2 linked regions of the Amycolatopsis mediterranei genome follow. The protein of the gene in region 2 interacts with the protein of the main gene of each other region in a pairwise test. Links are inferred from orthologs where the notes say so. Each region holds a gene or a part of one and is shown on either strand. Other genes may lie near its edges. The genes, in order: tsaE and rlmB.

Evidence for each region.
Region 1: the proteins of rlmB (region 2) and tsaE interact in binary tests that used the Escherichia coli proteins (3 or more experiments, as listed by UniProt). The link is inferred for Amycolatopsis mediterranei from one-to-one orthologs.

The regions. Positions count from the first base shown.
Region 1 is NZ_CP100416.1:789,739-798,930, forward strand. What follows is about bases 1,134-4,133. They hold tsaE (tRNA (adenosine(37)-N6)-threonylcarbamoyltransferase complex ATPase subunit type 1 TsaE), read left to right. Parts: upstream 1,134-2,402; coding sequence 2,403-2,864; downstream 2,865-4,133. Other genes in these bases: alr (alanine racemase), read left to right, coding at 1,134-1,312; ISP_RS03800 (alpha/beta fold hydrolase), read left to right, coding at 1,309-2,406; ISP_RS03810 (serine hydrolase), read right to left, coding at 2,947-3,909; ISP_RS03815 (carboxyl transferase domain-containing protein), read right to left, coding at 4,020-4,133. Also shown: ISP_RS03790 (ABC transporter ATP-binding protein), read left to right, coding at 1-167; more of alr, read left to right, coding at 197-1,133; more of ISP_RS03815, read right to left, coding at 4,134-5,348; ISP_RS03820 (acyl-CoA synthetase), read right to left, coding at 5,341-6,765; tRNA (adenosine(37)-N6)-threonylcarbamoyltransferase complex dimerization subunit type 1 TsaB, read left to right, coding at 6,865-7,530; rimI (ribosomal protein S18-alanine N-acetyltransferase), read left to right, coding at 7,527-8,006; tRNA (adenosine(37)-N6)-threonylcarbamoyltransferase complex transferase subunit TsaD, read left to right, coding at 8,006-9,052; wecB (non-hydrolyzing UDP-N-acetylglucosamine 2-epimerase), read right to left, coding at 9,173-9,192. UniProt on the Escherichia coli protein: Required for the formation of a threonylcarbamoyl group on adenosine at position 37 (t(6)A37) in tRNAs that read codons beginning with adenine.
Region 2 is NZ_CP100416.1:9,868,005-9,877,068, forward strand. Bases 2,595-5,466 are described here. They hold rlmB (23S rRNA (guanosine(2251)-2'-O)-methyltransferase RlmB), read left to right. Parts: upstream 2,595-3,488; coding sequence 3,489-4,445; downstream 4,446-5,466. Other genes in these bases: cysS (cysteine--tRNA ligase), read left to right, coding at 2,595-3,459; ISP_RS44850 (MBOAT family O-acyltransferase), read left to right, coding at 4,498-5,466. Outside these bases: ISP_RS44815 (IspD/TarI family cytidylyltransferase), read left to right, coding at 1-33; ispF (2-C-methyl-D-erythritol 2,4-cyclodiphosphate synthase), read left to right, coding at 30-497; ISP_RS44825 (PPOX class F420-dependent oxidoreductase), read left to right, coding at 526-921; ISP_RS44830 (PPOX class F420-dependent oxidoreductase), read left to right, coding at 932-1,318; ISP_RS44835 (HAD family hydrolase), read left to right, coding at 1,341-2,027; more of cysS, read left to right, coding at 2,071-2,594; more of ISP_RS44850, read left to right, coding at 5,467-5,931; ISP_RS44855 (histidine phosphatase family protein), read left to right, coding at 6,130-6,735; ISP_RS44860 (transglutaminase-like domain-containing protein), read left to right, coding at 6,809-7,390; ISP_RS44865 (hypothetical protein), read left to right, coding at 7,649-8,587; ISP_RS44870 (hypothetical protein), read left to right, coding at 8,590-9,064. UniProt on the Escherichia coli protein: Specifically methylates the ribose of guanosine 2251 in 23S rRNA.

The sequences.
Region 1 (9,192 bases), 9.1 Mb from region 2 along the record:
ACGTCTACGGCAAGCTCGCCGAGACCGACGCGGCCGACAACAAGTCCAACGTCGTCGCCCGGGTCGACCCGCGCACGCCGCCGGCCATGGGCGACACCCTGCACCTGCGGATCCGCCCCGACGAGCTGCACGTGTTCTCGGCCACGTCCGGGTTGCGCCTGCCCTGACCTCGGGTCATGGGAAACTGGGAGGCGTCATGACTCCCAGTTTCCCGCGGGCCCGGGTCGACATCGACCTCGACGCGATCCGCCACAACCTCACCCTGCTGGGCGCCCGCGCGCCCGGCTCCGAGGTGATGGCGGTGGTCAAAGCCGACGCCTACGGCCACGGCGCGCTGCCGGTGGCGCGCGCCGCGGTCGAGGCCGGGGCCACCTGGCTGGGCACCTGCTCGCTCGGCGAGGCCCTCGCCCTGCGCGAAGCCGGGATCACGGCCCGCCTGTTCAGCTGGCTGGACACCCCGGACGTCGACTTCGCGCCGGGCGTCGAAAACGACATCGACCTCGCCGCCAGCTCGCTGGGTGAGCTTCGCCGCATCTCGGCCGCGGCGAAACCGGGTACTCCGGCTCGTGTGCACCTCAAAATCGACACCGGGCTCTCGCGCAACGGCTGCCCGCCCGCCGCGTGGGCCGAACTGGTCGAAGCGGCGGCCGCCGAACCGCGGGTCGAAGTCGTCGCGATCTGGTCCCACCTCGCCTGCGCCGACGAGCCGGAACACCCCTCGATCGACCTGCAGGCCAAGCGCTTCGCCGAGGCCTACGACACCGCCCGCGCCGCCGGGCTCGACCCGATGCGGCACCTGGCGAACTCCGCGGCCCTGCTCACCCGCCCGGACCTGCACTTCGACATCGTCCGGCCCGGCATCGCGATGTACGGGCTGAACCCGGTGCCACAGCCGGAAGACCTGCGCCCGGCCATGACGTTCCGGTCAGCCGTCGCACTGGTCAAGCGGATCGAGGCCGGGGAATCGGTGTCCTACGGGCACACCTGGACTGCTTCGCGGGAGACGAATCTGGCGCTCGTCCCGGCCGGGTACGCCGACGGCGTCCCGCGGTCGCTGTCCGGCCGCATGGACGTACTCCTCGGCGGGCAGCGGCGGCCGGTCGCCGGGCGCGTCTGCATGGACCAGCTGGTGGTCGACTGCGGTGACTACGAGCCTTCCGTCGGCGACGAGGTCGTCCTCTTCGGCGCCGGCGCGCACGGTGAGCCGACGGCCCGGGAATGGGCCGACAAGCTGGGCACCATCGACTACGAGATCGTGACCTCGATGTACCGGCCGCGGGTGCGGCGCCGGTATCTGGGGGAACGCCCGTGACACCTTCACGACGATTGCTGGCCATCGCCGGCGGGGTCGGGGCCCTGGCCACCGGTACCGCCGCCGCCATCGCGGTCGCCGCGCAGCAGCGGCGGCACAGTGAGGATCCGTACGTGGACGAGCCGTTGGGGGAGCTGAAGCCGGACCGCACTTCGACGGTCGCGGCCGAGGACGGCACGCCGCTTTCGGTCGAGGAGATCGACCCGGAAGACGGCGGTGAACCGGAACTGACCGTCGTGGGGGTCCACGGCTTCGCGCTTTCGCGGCGCTGCTGGCATTTCCAGCGTCGTGACCTCGCCTCGCTTCGGCTGCCTCGCGTGCGTCAGGTGTACTACGACCACCGCAGCCACGGCCTGTCCGGCGCGGCTTCGACCGAGACGTCGACCATCGAACAGCTGGCCCGGGACCTGGACTGCGTGCTGCGTTCCGTGGTGCCGGAGGGGCCCATCGTGCTGATGGGGCATTCGATGGGCGGCATGGTGATCATGGAGCTGGCCGCCGAGTTCCCTGAGCTGTTCGAAGAGCGGGTGGAAGGTGTTGCCTTCATCGCGACGGCGGCGGGCGAAGTCGGCGCACGCGGGTTGCCGCGTTCGCTGCTCTCGAAGTACAACCCGCTGACGCGCGCCGCCGGCGGGCTCGCCGGCTGGCAGCCGGGGCTGGTGGAGTTCGTCCGCGCGGCGGGCGGCCAGCTGACGCGCCAGGCCGTGCGCCGGCTGGCGTTCGGGAGCCGCGACGTCGCCCCGCGGCTCGTCGACTTCATGCTCGAGATGCTGGAAGTGACGCCGGTGCGCGGGCTCGTCAACTTCATCGACACGCTCGGCAGCCACAACCGCTACGCCGCGCTGGCCGGCCTGAAGCACGCGCAAGTGCTGGTCATCGGCGGCGATTCGGACCGGTTCACGCCGTTCGCGCACGCCGAGCGGATCGCGGCCGAGCTGCCCGACGCCGAGCTGGTGCGCGTCCGCGGCGCCGGGCACATGGTCCAGCTCGAGCAGCCCGAGCTGGTGAACAGCCATCTGATCGATCTCCTGCAACGCTGTTCCGGTGTGGACGGCGAATCCTCGTCCCGGCGAACCTGGTGGTGGCAGCGTTGAGTTTCGTGTTCCCGACCCCCGAAGACACGATGGAGTTCGGGCGGTCCCTCGGCCGTTCCCTGCGCGCGGGTGACCTGGTGCTGCTCGCGGGTCCGCTCGGCGCGGGCAAGACGACGCTGACCCGCGGCATCGCGGACGGCCTCGGTGTCGGCGGCCGGGTGAGTTCCCCGACGTTCGTGCTGGCCCGCGTCCACCCGGCGGGCTCGGCGGGTGTCCCCCTGGTGCACGTGGACGCGTACCGCCTGGGCGGCGACCTGTCCCAGCTGGACGACCTGGACCTGGACACGGACCTCGAGCGTTCGGCGATCGTGGTCGAGTGGGGTGAGGGGTCGGCGGAGCGGCTGTCGGAGGATTACCTGGTGGTCCGCCTGGACCGCCGCGAGGACGACGTCCGCGAGATCACCCTCGAACCGCACGGCACCTGGGCCGACCGCACTCCGGAGCTGGCACAGGCGTGACCTCCCGCAGTGAATGACTCATTCCTGGCGTCGGACGCAAGGAATGAGTCATTCACTGCGGTTGAGCCCTCCGCAGCTGCGCTCAGCCGCCGTTGTACTGCTGGTAGGCCGGTGCCCGGAAGGTCCTGGCGCCGGCGCCCGCGATCTTGTCGACCGCGCACAGGAACTTCGGCCCCATCTTCGCGCTGGCCTGCCGGACGGGGTGCGTGGCCCCGAAGTCCTCGGGGTTCGCCTGGCCGTGCGCGAACATCGAGTAGATCAACACCGGCTTGCCCGCGGCGTCGAACATGATTCCCGCCTCGTTGCGGCCGTCGTTCAGCCAGCCCGCCTTCGTGGCGATCCTCGACCGATCGACCGACGACATCTCCCGGCGGATACCGTCGGTGAACGCCACCTGCGACCGCAGGAGGGACAGCAGGTAATCCGTCGACGCCGGGCTCAGCAAGGTGCCCGCGACCAGCGCCTTCAGCAGGTCGTGGGTCTCGCGCGGAGTGGTTTGGCCGAGGAAGTAGCGGTTCGGGTTGGCCACCGGCGTGACCTGGGTCTTGGGGAAGCCCTTGGCCACCAGGATCTGGTTGATCTCGGCCGCCGGAACCACGAGCCCCACCAGCCGGACGCACGTGTCGTCCGAAACCGTGAGGAACAGCGACAGGACGTGGCCCAGCGTGAACGCGCTCGGGTACGCCTTGTCCAGGATGATGATGCCGTCGCCACCCGGCACGACGATGCTCGCCGGCACCTGGACCTGCTGGTCCAGGGTGAGCAGGCCACGGTCGATCTTGTCCATCAAGGTGACCGCGACGGCCACCTTGTTGACGCTGTACGCCTCGACGATCTCGTCGGGCGCCACGTCGACGGCCACCTGGTCGGCCACGCTGATGTAGGAGTTCCAGATGCCGCCTGCCTCAGCGGCCGCGGTGTCGTAGACGCGCTTCACCTTCTGCCTGGCCCGGTCCGGTGTGGCCGGGCTGGCCTCGATGTCTGCTTCCTGCGCGTACGCGGGAGAGCCGGCCAGAATGCTTCCGGCGGCGACGGCGGTCCCCAAACCGAACGCCGCTCGCCTGTTGAATTGATACCCCATCGCAAGATCCAACCACGGATGGACCCGCCGGCGGCACAATCCTCGTCGACTGCACCCTGCTCACCGGACGTCGATCATCGAGCCGGACTCACCACCGCCCGCGCGACGCCCAGGTCCACGAGGTCCTGCGGTCGCAGGTGCAGCCGGTTGGCGATGTCCGGCACCTCCTCGGCCGGACGCTTGAGGATCGCCGCCGCGGCTTCCGGGGACGTCACCGAGAAGTACGCGTCCGGGGCCACCCAGGTCGAACCCGCCGCGGCGAACGCCAGTGCACCGCCCGAGCCGCCTTCGCCGATCACCAGCGTCGTCACCGGGACCGAGGCCGTCGCCACCGCCTCGAACATCTCCGCGATCGCGCCGCCCGCGCCCGCCTGCTCCGCCGCCGCGTCGTTCGCCGCGCCCGGGGTGTCGACCAGCGTCAGCACCGGGATGCCCAGGCGGGAAGCCAGCCGCACCAGCCGGGCCGCCGTCCGGAACCCCGACGGCAACGTCGGCGTGCCGCACTGAGCCGCGTACGCGACCGTCCGCCCGTCGCGCCAGCCGAAGCCGCACGCGACACCGGGATCCGCGCCGCCGACGCGGTCGCCGCTGATGTCCTGCCGCCAGTCGAAGTAACTGTCGAGGTACTCCGCCGCCCGGGCCCGCGATGGTGACCGCGCGGCCTGAACCGCTTCCCAGCCCGTGGCAGGCACCGAAGCGGCTCGCAGCGCGGAAGGCGGCGGAGCCGCGGCCGACGAATGCGCGGTCAGCAGCCGCAGCCACCGTTCCAGCGCCGTGCCGAGTTCCTCCGGCGCCACGACGGCGTCGACCTGACCCCAGCCGAAATGCGCCTCCGCGGTGTACGCCTCGGGCGAGCCGGGCGGGCGCACCCGCGAGCCCGCGAACCCGACCTGGGCTTCCGGCAGCGCGAGGATGACGTCGGCGCCCGCGCCGAGCGTCGCCCAGCCGCCGCCGGTCGTCGGGTCGCGCAGCACCGAGAGCTGGGGGATGCCCACCGAACGCGTCAACGCCGACGCCCGCGCCACCCGCTGCAGCTGCATCAACGCGCGCATGCCCTGCTGCATGCGGCTGCCGCCGGTCGCGATCAGCGACACCACCGGCAGCCGCACGTCGCGGGCGTGCGCGAACGCCGCTTCGATCCGGTCGCCGGTGCGCTGCCCGAGCGATCCGCCGAGGAACCCGAACTCGAAGGCGATCAGCACGGCTTCGACGTCGCCGATCTTCGCCGTCCCGCAGAGGACCGATTCCTTCTCACCCGTGCGCTCTTCCGCGGCGGAACGCGCTTCCCGGTAGCCCGGCCAGCCGATCGGGCCGTCGGCGGGCTCCTCGCGCAGCGGGGTCGGGAACTCCGTGAAACCGCTTCCGATCGCGCCGAGGATCTCCCGCGCCGGCAGCCTAGGCACCGAGCGCCCGCTTCATGACCTTGCCCATGTCGTTGCGCGGCAACGCGTCCAGGTATCGGACGACCCGCGGGCGCTTGTGCGGTGCGAGCAGTTTCGCGACGTGGTCGGCGAGCTCGTCGGCGGCCGGTGGCTCGCCGGACGGCACGATCCAGGCGACGATGCGCTCGCCGAGGTCGTCGTCCGGCTCGCCGGTGACGGCCGCCTCGGCGACGCCGGGGTGCTCGAGCAGCGCGTTCTCGATCTCACCCGCGCCGATCTTGTAGCCGCCGCTCTTGATCAGGTCGGTCGCCTTGCGGCCGACGATCTTCACGTACCCGTCGGTGTCGCGGGTGGCCATGTCGCCGGTGCGGAACCAGCCGCCGTCGAACGCGGCCGCGGTCGCGTCCGGGCGGTTGAGGTACTCGGTGAACAGGTTCGGCCCGCGGACCTGGATCTCGCCGACCGTCTCGACGTCTTCGACCACTTCGCCGGCGTCGCCGACCAGCCGCAGTTCGACACCTCGCAGCGGGACGCCGACCGTGCCGGGCTTGTGCTCGCCGTCCGCGCGGACGCTGGTGTTCATCAGCGTCTCGGTCATGCCGTAGCGCTCGACGACCTGCTGGCCGGTCGCCGCGGTGATCAGCTGGTGGTCGCACACCGGCAGCGCCGCCGACCCGGAGACCAGCAGCCGGGCCCGCTTGAGCGCGTCGGCGAGCGCGGCGTCGGAGCCGACCTCGCCGGCGATCCGGTGGTACATCGTCGGGACGCCGAACAGCATCGTCGCGCCGGCCGCCAGCTCCCGCGCGACGCCTTCGGTCGAGAACCGGCCGAGGTGGCGCACCGAACCGCCGCGGCGCAGCGGGCCGAGGATGCCGAGGATCAGGCCGTGCACGTGGAACAGGGGAAGCGCGTGCACCAGGACGTCGTCGGCCGTCCAGCCCCAGGCGTCCTCCAGGGCGTCCAGTGTGGTCGCGAGCGCGCGGCGGGGGAGCACGACGCCCTTCGGCGGCCCGGTGGTGCCCGAGGTGTAGACGATCAGCGCCGGGCTTTCCGGGTCGGGCTCGTCCGCGACCAGCGCTTTCCCCCCGCTCAGGGAGATGTCCCGGTGCGGCAGGGCGGCGAGCCCGGCGGGCAGGTCGGCGCCGGGCTCGGCCAGGACGAGGGCGGGTTCGCTGTCGGCGAGGATGTGGGCGAGCTCGCGCTCGCCGATCTTCGGGTTGAGCGGCACCGCCGGCACCCCGGCGAGCAGCGCGGCGACGACCGCGACACTCGTGTGGACGGTCGGCGTCGCCCACACCGCCACCCGGCCGGGTGGCAGCTCGCGGGCGAGACCGCCGGCGACGGCGGCCAGCTCGTCGTAGGTCAGGACGTGGTCGCCGAAGCGCAAGGCTTCCTTCGCGGCACCGGCGACGAGCGTGGGAAACAAGGGGTCGGGCACCGCGGGGACCTCCCAGTGTCGGACTCCTTCCGCACGTTACCGTGCTGATCCGTCCCCTGCAGCAACCAGCCGAAGACGCTGGTCGTAGGCTGGGACACCGTGTTGGTACTGGCGATCGATACCTCGACCCCGGCGGTGACCGCGGGCGTCGTCGCGCTGGACGGCGGCTTGGTCGAGACGCGCGGTGAGCGCGTCACGGTCGACCCCCGCGCCCACGGAGAGCTGATCACGCCGCACGCGCTGGCCGCCGCCGAGGCCGCCGGGGTGACCTTCAAGGACCTCGACGCGATCGTCGCCGGCGTCGGCCCCGGGCCGTTCACCGGCCTGCGTGCCGGCCTGGCCACCGCCGCCGCGCTCGGCCACGCCCTCGGCATCCCGGTGTACCCGGTCTGCAGCCTCGACGCACTGGCCGCCGACGTCGCCCCGGGGGACAACGCTTTCCTCGTGCTCACCGACGCCCGTCGTCGCGAGGTCTACTGGGCGGCCTACGACGCCGCCGGGCGGCGCACCGACGGCCCGCACGTCCAGCGTCCCGCCGGCCTCGAGACCGACGTCAAGGTGGCGGCCGGGGACGGCGCCCTGCTGTACGCCGAAGTGCTCGACGTCCGGCCGGTCGAGCCGCGCTTCCCGTCGCCCGCCGGGCTGGTGAAGGTCGCTCGGAGCGCCTTGCTCACTTCGGAGCCGCCGGCCCCGCTGACGCCGTTGTACCTGCGCCGCCCCGACGCCGCCGAACCCGCGGCGCCGAAACGGGTGACCGCTTCGTGAGACTCGAGCCGCTGCGCCGCATGGACATCGCCCGGTGCGTGGAGATCGAGAAGATCCTGTTCCCCGGCGACGACCCGTGGAGCGCCCGCGCCTTCCACTCCGAACTGGACGCGGGCAACTTCTACCTCGCCGCCCGCCCGGACGAGGGCGATGAGCTGCTCGGCTACGCCGGGCTGGCCGTCGTCGGCCGCCGCCGCGGCGAGTACGAGGCGACCGTGCACACCATCGGCGTCGCGCCCGAGCACCAGGGCCAGGGCATCGGCAAGGCGCTGCTGCAGGCGCTGCTGACGCGGGCCGACGAGTTCGAGGCGCCGGTCTTCCTCGAGGTCCGCACGGACAACACCACCGCGCTCGCCCTGTACGAGCGCCACGGCTTCGAACGGCTCGGCATCCGGAAGCGCTACTACCAGCCCTCCGGCGCCGACGCGTACACGATGGTCCGCCCGGCGCGGACGCGAGACGGGGTGGCGGGCTGATGGCACGCATCATCATGGGTATCGAGAGCTCGTGCGACGAGACCGGCGTCGGGCTGGTCCGGCTGCACGACGACGGCACGGTCGAGCTGCTGGCCGACGAGGTCGCCTCCAGTGTCGAGCAGCACGCCCGGTTCGGCGGGGTGGTGCCTGAGGTTGCCAGTCGTGCGCATCTGGAGGCGATGGTCCCGACGACTCAGCGGGCCTTCGCCACGGCTGGTCTTTCGCTGTCCGATGTGGACGCTATTGCGGTGACGGCCGGCCCGGGGCTGGCCGGTGCGCTGCTCGTCGGTGTCTCCGCGGCCAAGGCGTATGCGACGGCGTTGGACGTGCCTTTGTACGGCGTCAACCACCTGGCCGGGCACATCGCTGTCGACACGCTGCAGCACGGGCCGTTGCCGGCGCCGTGCCTGGCGTTGCTGGTTTCCGGTGGGCACACGCAGCTGCTGCGCGTTGACGACATCGCGTCGTCGATCACCGAGCTGGGGTCCACTGTGGATGATGCGGCCGGTGAGGCGTACGACAAGGTTGCGCGCGTGCTCGGGCTGCCGTACCCGGGTGGTCCGCCGATCGACAACGCGGCCAAGAAGGGGAACCCGGCGGCGATTGCGTTCCCTCGGGGGATGACGGGGCCGCGGGATGCTGCGTTTGATTTTTCCTTCTCGGGGTTGAAGACTTCGGTTGCTCGTTGGGTCGAGGGCGCTGCGCGGCGTGGCGAGGAGATTCCGGTGGACGATGTTGCGGCGTCGTTCCAGGAGGCCGTTGCGGATGTGCTGACCGCGAAGGCGATTCGTGCCGCGAAGGAGCAGGGGATCGGCACGATGGTGATTTCCGGTGGTGTGGCCGCGAATTCTCGGTTGAAGGAACTCGCGGCCGAACGCTGTGCGGTTGCGGGTATTGAGCTGCGGGTTCCTCGGCCGCGGCTGTGTACTGATAATGGTGCGATGATTGCAGCCTTGGGTGCTCATGTGGTGGCTGCCAAGCGTCCGACTGCTCCGCTGGAGTTCAGTGCTAACCCGGCTTTGCCGGTGAATGTGGTGTCGTTGTAGATTTTCCGCCACCCCGAAGCCTGATCGTGACTACGGCCGGGTTTTGGCTTCGGATCGGGGTTGCGGGGGTGTGGGCGCCGTGTTGCGGTTGGTGAGGTTGCCGCGATTGCTGTGCGCGCGTCAGGATGCCGTTGCCGGGG
Region 2 (9,064 bases):
GCGGCGGCACCGAAGCACGAGGAGACGCTGTGAGGATCGGCAACGGGGTCGACGTCCACCCGATCGAACCGGGCCGCGAGTGCTGGATGGCGGGCCTGTCGTGGCCGGACGCGGACGGCTGCGCGGGCCACTCCGACGGCGACGTCGCAGCGCACGCGCTGTGTGACGCCCTCCTGTCGGCGGCGGGCCTCGGCGACCTGGGCGCGGTGTTCGGCACGGGCGACCCCCGGATGGACGGCGCCCACGGCGCGGACATGCTGGCCGAGGTCCGCGGCCTGATCGAGGCGGCGGGCTGGCGGGTGGCGAACGCCACGGTCCAGATCGTCGGCAATGCCCCCCGGGTCGGGAAGCGGCGCGAAGAGGCACAGAAGGTGCTGTCGGAGGCAGTGGGCGGCCCGGTGAGCGTGTCCGGAACCACATCCGACGGCTTGGGGCTGACAGGGCGCGGCGAGGGCATCGCGGCCTTCGCGACGGCGCTGCTGCTGGCGGCGGAATAGGCACCCACCCAAGCCCGTTCGCCGTGATATGCCCCTCACTCTCTCGGACGAGGTCCGCGCGCTGGTCGACGGGAAGAACTTCGCGACGGTCGCCACCCTCGACCCGGACGGCGGACCCCAGACCTCCGTCGTCTGGATCGCCCTCGACGACGGCGACCTCGTCTTCAGCGCGACCGAGGATCGCCGGAAGGTCCGCAACCTGCGGCGCGACCCCCGCATCAGCGTCTCCATCACCGACGTCGAGAACCCCTACCGGCACACCCAGCTGCGCGGCACCGTCACGATCACCCCCGACCCCGGCAAGACCCTCCCGAAGACGCTCAGCCACAAGTACCTCGCCCAGGACCCGCCGCCCGAGGGTCCCGAGACCGAACGCGTGATCGTCCGGCTCAAGGTCGACAAGGTCGCCGGCAACGTGAAATAGGGTCCAGACCATGTTCAACGACGCCACCAAGGCCCTGCTCGACGGCACCAACTACCCCGTCGTGGCCACCACCAACGCCGACGGCTCGCCGCAGAGCTCCGTCGTCTGGGCGAAGCGCGACGGGGACACCGTGGTCTTCGTGACCGTCCAGGGCCGGCGAAAGGAACGCAACATCCAGCGCGACCCCCGCGTCTCGCTCTCCGTCTTCGACCTGGCCGACCCCGAAAACTACGTCGAGATCCGCGGCCGCGCCGAGGTCACCGTCGAAGGCGGCGCCGAGCTGAACGACGAGCTGGCCCGCAAGTACACCGGCACGACCTTCCCGCCCGAGCCGGCCGACGTCGTGCGCGTGCTCGTGCGCGTTGTCCCCGAACACATCACAGGGCATTCGGCCTGAGGGTCCCGTTAGGCTGGAAACCATGACGATCAGGGCCGTGTTGTTCGACTTCTCCGGCACGCTGTTCCGGCTCGAGCAGGACGAGTCCTGGCTCACCGAACTGACCGACCACAAAGGTGAGCCGCTCGACATCGAGGCACAGGCCGAGCTGATGCGCCGGATGACCGCCCCGGTCGGGCAGGTCGTCGAGCTCGACGCCGAGCACGTGCACGCCTGGCAGCACCGCGACCGCGACCCCGTGCTGCACCGGAAGGTCTACCTCGAGGTGCTGAAGAAGTCCGGCGTCCCGCACTTCGACCAGGCCGAAGCGCTCTACGACCGGCTCATCGATCCCAGCCAGTGGACGCCGTACCCGGACACCGAAGCCGCGCTGAAGGCGGTCGCCGAGCGGGGGCTGAAGGTCGGCGTGCTGAGCAACATCGCCTTCGACATCCGGCCCGCGTTCACCGGCCGCGGGTGGGACGCCTACGTCGACGAGTTCGTGCTGTCCTTCGAGGTCGGCGCGGTCAAGCCCGAGCTGGAGATCTTCCGCAAGGCCGTCGAGGAACTCGGCGTGCCGGCCACCGAGACGCTGATGGTCGGCGACAGCGAGGAGGCCGACGGCGGCGCCCGCGCCCTGGGCTGCGAGTTCGCGCTGGTCGACCCGCTGCCGACGGCCGAACGGCCGGACGCCCTGCTCACGGCGTTGCGCGGCTTCGGCGTGGCTTGAGGGCCAGAGAGGTCGCTCACGCCCGACCCCGTACCCTTTGAGGGTGGCCCTTCACCTTTTCGACACAGCGACCCGGAGCGTACGGGAGTTCCACCCCGTCCGTAGCGGAACGGCGTCGATCTACGTGTGCGGGGCCACCGTGCAGGGCGTTCCGCACATCGGGCACGTCCGCGGCGTCCTGAACTACGACGTCCTGCGCCGCTGGCTCGTCCACAGTGGACTGGACGTGCTGCTGGTCCGCAACGTCACGGACATCGACGACAAGATCCTTACCAAGGCCGCCGAGAACGAGCGGCCGTGGTGGGAGTGGGGCGCGACGCACGAGCGCGCCTTCGAGACCGCGTACGATCAGCTGGGCTGCCTGCCGCCGTCGATCAACCCGCGCGCGACCGGGCACGTCACCCAGATGGTCGAGCTGATGGAACGCCTCATCGAGAGCGGCCACGGCTACGTCGCGGACGGCGACGTCTACTTCTCGGTCAAGTCGTTCGACGAGTACGGCAAGCTGTCCGGCCAGGTCCTCGAAGACGTCCAGCAGGGCGAGACGCCGACCCGCGGCAAGCGCGACCCGCGCGACTTCACGATGTGGAAGAGCGCGAAGCCGGGCGAGCCGTCGTGGCCGACGCCGTGGGGCAACGGCCGGCCGGGCTGGCACCTGGAGTGCTCGGCGATGGCGACGGCGTACCTCGGCGCGGAGTTCGACATCCACGGCGGCGGCATCGACCTGGTCTTCCCGCACCACGAAAACGAGCGCGCCCAGTCCAACGCGGTGGGCGACGCCTTCGCGCGGTTCTGGCTGCACAACGCCTGGGTGACCATGTCGGGCGAGAAGATGTCGAAGTCGCTCGGCAACACCGTGTCGATCCCCGCGATGCTGGACCGCTACCGGGCCCCGGAGCTGCGGTACTACCTGGTCCAGCCGCACTACCGGTCGACGATCGAGTACTCCGACACCGCGGTCTCCGAGGCCGCGCAGGGCTACCGGCGGATCGAGACGTTCCTGCGCCGCGCCGCCGCGGCGGGCGACGTGCCGGTCGGCATCATCCCCGAGGCGTTCGCGAACGCGCTCGACGACGACCTCGCCACCCCGCAGGCGTTCGCCGTGGTCCACACCACGGTGCGGGACGGTAACGCCGCCCTCGACGCGGGCGACACCTCCAAGGCACTCGAATTCGCCGCGGCCGTCCGCGCGATGACCGACGTGCTCGGCCTCGACCCGCTGTCCGCGCGCTGGTCCGAGGCGGGCGGTTCCGAAACGCCCACCAAAGAAGCGCTGTCCCGGATCGTCGAAGGGCTGCTGGCCGAGCGCCAGCAGGCCCGGGCCGAGAAGGACTTCGCCCGCGCGGACGCCGCCCGTGACCGCCTCCAGCAGGCGGGCATCGTGGTGGAGGACACCCCCAACGGTCCTCAGTGGACTGTGAAGTCCGACTGAACCGGCTTTCTACGCAAGGAACTTTCACCATGGCAGGCAACTCGCGGCGCCAAGGCGCGATCCGCAAGACGGGCACCAAGAAGGGTGCCGTCGTCGGCTCGGGCGGTCAGCGCCGCAAGGCCCTCGAAGGCAAGGGGCCCACCCCGAAGGCGGAGGACCGTCCCGGGCACAAGGCCTACCGGTCGGCCAACGCCGCGACGAAGCGCGACCAGGCGCGGCAGAAGAAGGCCGACAAGCCGGAGCTGATCGCCGGGCGCAACCCGGTGGTCGAGGCATTGCGCGCGGGTGTCCCGGCGACCGCGCTGTACGTCGCGCTGAACATCGAGATCGACGACCGGGTGAACGACGCCGTCCGGCTGGCCGGCGACAAGGGCATCTCGATCCTGGAGATCCCGCGCGAGGAGCTGGACCGCAAGACCAACCGGGCCGTGCACCAGGGCCTGGGCCTGCAGGTCCCGCCGTTCGAGTACGCGCACCCGGACGACCTGATGGCGGCGGCCCGCAACTCGGGCGAGGTACCGCTGTTCGTCGCGCTCGACGGCGTCACCGACCCGCGCAACCTGGGCGCGGTGATCCGCTCGGCGGCCGCGTTCGGGGCGCACGGCGTGCTGCTGCCGGAGCGGCGCAGCGCGGGCATGACGGCGGTGGCGTGGCGGACGAGTGCGGGCACGGCGGCGAAGCTGCCGATCGCGGTGGCGACGAACCTGACGCGGCAGCTCAAGGCGTGGGCGAACGACGGCTTGATGCTGGTGGGCCTGGACGCCGACGGTTCGGTGGACATCGACGAGCTGGAGCTGGCGGCCGACCCGCTGGTCATCGTGCTGGGCTCGGAGGGCCGCGGGCTGTCCCGCCTGGTGCGGGAAACGTGTGACGCGACGGTGTCGATCCCGATGGCCGCGGGGGTGGAATCCCTCAACGCCTCGGTGGCGGCGGGGGTCCTGCTGGCCGAGGTGGCGCGGCGCCGTCGTCTCGCCGGGCGGGTCTGACACCGCCACCCAGCCGGGTTAAGGTCACCGTCGGATAGACCGAGGGGACCCGATGTCGTTCGTTTCGCCGCTCTTCTTGTGGTACTTCATGCCGGCGGTGCTCATCGCCGTGCTGGTGTGCCCGCGGAGCTGGCGAAACGGCATCATCGCGGTCGCCAGCCTGCTGTTCTACACGATCGGCGCCGGCGGGTTCGTCTTCCTGCTGCTCGGCTGCATGGTCGTCAACTTCTTGGCGGGACCGCTCCTGGCCCCGAGCCCCTGGGACGTCCACGGCGTCCGACGGCGCCGGATCCTGATCGCGGTGGTGTCGCTCGACGTCTCGGTGCTGCTGATCTGGAAGTACGCGGGCTTCGCGACCCAGCAGATCGCGGCGGTGGCCCACTGGTTCGGCGGCAGCGTGCCGGTGGCGAGCCTGGTGGTCCCGATCGGCATCTCGTTCTACACGTTCCACCACATTTCGTACGTGGTGGACATCTACCGCGGCGAGCGTCAGGCCCTGCGCAACCCGGTGTCGTTCGCGGCGTACATCGCGATGTTCCCGCAGCTGGTGGCGGGCCCGATCGTGCGGTACCGCGAGATCGCCGACCAGCTCCCGCAGCTGCGCTCGCACCGCCTGGACGACATCGCGGCGGGCTTTCCCCGGTTCGCGCTGGGCCTGTGCAAGAAGACGATCATCGCGGACTCACTGGGCCCGTTGGTCGACGCGTGTTTCAAGGTCCCCTCGGACCAGCTGACGTTCACCACGGCCTGGCTGGGCGCGATCGGCTACACCCTCCAGCTGTTCTTCGACTTCTCGGGCTATTCGGACATGGCCATCGGCCTCGGCCGCATGCTGGGCTTCCGGCTGCCGGAGAACTTCGCGAGGCCGTATTCCTCGGTGACGATCACGGAGTTCTGGCGCCGCTGGCACATGAGCTTGAGCCGCTGGTTCCGCGACTACGTGTACATCCCCCTGGGCGGCAACCGTCATGGAGCGGCGAAGACGTATCGCAACCTCTGCATTGTGTTCGTCCTGACGGGCTTCTGGCACGGAGCCCAGTGGACGTTCCTGGTCTGGGGCTGCTACCACGGCGCCCTCCTGGTGATCGAGCGCCGCTTCGGCCTGGACTTGGACCCGTCGACGCCGTGGAAGCGCTACCTCCGCAGGGCTTTGACGATGTTGCTGGTGGTGGTCGGCTGGGTGTTCTTCCGCTCCCCGGACCTGGGCCACGCGCTGTCGATGCTCGGCCACCTGCTGATCCCCGACTTCAAGGGCCTCGGAGCGGGAGTGGAGCAGGCATTCACGAACCAGCGCCTGGTCTTGCTCCTGGCGGCACTGACGGTGTTCGCCCTCCCGGCCCACCCGGTAACGGGCCCCCTCCTGGAGTCATCAAGAAGCCGCCCGGCAACGGCACTACGCATCGGAGTGATGACGGTAGGCCTGCTGTACGCGGCAATCTTGATCGCAACGGGAACCTTCAGCCCCTTCTTGTATTACCAGTTCTGACAACGCAAACGCCCCCAGCCACCCCCGCAACACTTCCGCCCACACCCCCAGCCACACCTCCGGCCACACCCCCCGCCCGAACCGATACGCAGCCCCTGGCGGCCATTGAACAATCCGGCGTTCGGGTCAGCGGGCAAACGCAACAGAACTATCCCCAACCCGCTCACCCGAACAGCCCAACCATGAAACCCTGACCCGGTGCTGACCACGCGGTACCTCTTCCTGACCCGCCACGGTGAAGCGACCCCGAACGGAACCCTCACCGAAGCCGGTTGCCGCCAAGCGGTCCTTCTCGGAAGACGCCTCCGCGACGTCCCGGTCACCTCGATCCACCACGGCCCCCTCCCGCGAGCCACCCAAACCGCCCACCTCATCGCCGACCAGCTCCCCGGCGTCCCCATCCACATCGACAAAGCGGCAGACGACTTCGTCCCGTACACGCCGAAGCGAGAAGAGCTCCCCGAGACGTCCGGCGACCTCCTCCTCGCCTTCACCCGCCAGTTTCCCCCGGCCGACGAAGAACTGGCCGCCGAAGCCGAACGCCGGTTCAGCGGTCCCGTGCCGGGAACCGAGCCCCGGTACGAAGTCCTCGTCACGCACAACTTCCTCGTCGGCTGGCTCGTCCGCGCGTCACAGGACGCACCGCCGTGGCGCTGGCTCACCCTCACCCACGCCAACGCCGGCCTGACCGTCATCCGGTACTCCCCGGGACGGCCCGCCGCGCTGCTGACCTACAACGACCTGAGCCACCTCCCCGCCGAACTGCGCTGGACCGGCTTCCCACCGGACTTTTACGTTCCGTAGTCACCAACCACAAGACGTGACCACCCCGGAAAACGGCTCTCGCCCGAATGGCCGCACCTGTCAGGATGCGCGGATGAATCCCGCGCCAACGCCCACCTCCGATCGGCTCAGCGACTACCTCACCGCCGACGCCGTCGTCGACCACGAGCACCCGTCGATCCGCGCGCTGGCGGACGTCCTTCACCCCGGCGTCGACGATCCCGCCGAAGCCGCCGAAACCGCGTTCCTCTTCGTCCGCGACGAGGTCGAGCACGTCATCGACGCCGGCGATCCGCGGGTCACCTGGCGAGCGTCGGACGTCCTGCGCGAGCGCGTCGGGATCTGCCACGCCAAGGCGCACCTGCTCGCCGCTTTGCTGCGGGCACAAGGGATTCCGGCCGGTTTCTGCTACCAGGAGCTCTCCGCGCTGCACGGGCTGAATGCCGTGTACCTGCACGGCAAGTGGTCGAGGCTCGACGCGCGCGGCAACCGCACGGGCGCCGGTGGCGAGTTTTCGCTCGACGTGGAAAAACTGGCCTGGCCGGTCGATCTCGCGCGTGGTGAACGCGATCTCCCGGAGATCCACCCGGCGCCCGCACCCGTCGTGGTGGATTTCCTGATGACCGTCGAACCGGGCCCCGGCTGGTACGAAAAGGGGCTTCCGCGCACGCTTTGATCATGGTTTTTCTCTGTTTTCGGAAAACCTGACGACTCGGAAAATTATTGCCGAGAGTGACGTCTGTCCGTCAGTCCTGTCCCCCGAACTTCTTATTTCGCACACCCCGAGAGGCGCGTAAAGTGACTCCCCGCGCTCGAACAGACACTTTACGCACAGGTCCGTTCGGGTGGTTCGAGGGAGGTGAAGCACGTGGCCGCGGCTGGCGGACGCCTCCGCCGTACCCCACTGCAAGAGATCTTCTGGACCAGGACGAGCTTGCTCCTCACGGTGCTCGTCGTGGTCGCCGGCCTGAGCCTGTGGATCGCCGGCCTGATGGACCCCGGCACTGGGAAGAACCTGGTGACGTCGCTGGGCACCGGCACCCTGATCTCCGCGATCGTCGGGTTCGGCCAGACCCTGATCACCGCCAGCGCGTCGCAGCAGGCACTCGTCACCCCGGTGATCGAGGAAAGCCGGCGCGCGCTGGAGGACCTGAGCGCCGAATACCGCGCGCTGAACAAGGAGTTCTTCCCCACCGACGTCTTCGAGGCGACGACCGATCCCGACCCCGCGTTCAACCGCGCGCTGATGGCCGACCTCGACGCGACCCGGCAGTACTTCTTCCGCGGTTTCTCCGGTCGCCACGCAGCCGCCCGCCTGTTGCTTTCGCGCACCGAACGGGAGCTGCGGGCCGTCATCGCCGATCCGCGCGACGCGAGCTCGATCAGCGGGCGCGCCCGGTACCTGCTGCGCCGCGAGGCGGCCGACGTCGACTACGAACGGATCCAGACCCGGCTCGACGAAGAGATCCGGATCGGGCTCGTCGGCCTCTTCCTGGCGCGCAGCCGCTGCGCGTCGGTCGACATCACCGTGGTCGCCGACCCGCCGCTGGACCGGCTCGAGATGTTCGACGACAGCGTGTGGGTGTCGCTCTACAGCGACGTCCGCGGCGCCACGAAGCTCTACCCGCGGTCCCTGCGATTCACCGAAGGTTCCTTCCTCTACAACATGGAACGCGCCGAATTCGTGCGCGTCTCGCAGTCCCGGACCGGCCGCCACTTCCGCATCACGTCCGCGACGACGCGGACGGATTTCCTGGCGCTGTTCGAAAAGATCACCGGATCCCCGTTGTCCGAGGAGCAGTTCCGCGAGCTGGAGGGCAAGTTCCACGCCTTCCGCGCGGAGTTCTCCGCAGTCGCCGAGCTAGGGAGCTGACCTTGCTCACCCGCCTGTCCCCCCTTTCCGAACTGGCCACCCGCCTGCGCACGGCCAGGTTCCCGCTCGCCGCGGACTGGCGCACGGTCGACGGCTGGTTCCGGCCGTGGGCCGCCCAGCCCGGCCTGCGGGAAGAGCTGCGCACGCAGCTCCGCGCGCTGTCCGGCGCGCAGGCCACCAAGGTCCTGCGCTCGTCCCGGGAAACGACCACCCACTTCGCCTGGTGCCTGCTCGATTCGCCGGCCGACCCGTTTTCCTTCTGGCTGCACGAATACAAGGCGCAGCAGGACTGGCGGGAGGGGTACGCGGATTCCGTGCACAACCACCGGTACCACTTCTGCACCACGATCCTCCGTGGTGACTACCTGCACGAAAGGTACGAGACGACGATCGACGCGGGCACGGGGTTGATCACGTCTGCCCGGTTGCGCCGCCGGACGCGGTGCACGGCAGGCGCGTGCGCCACCATGCTGGCCG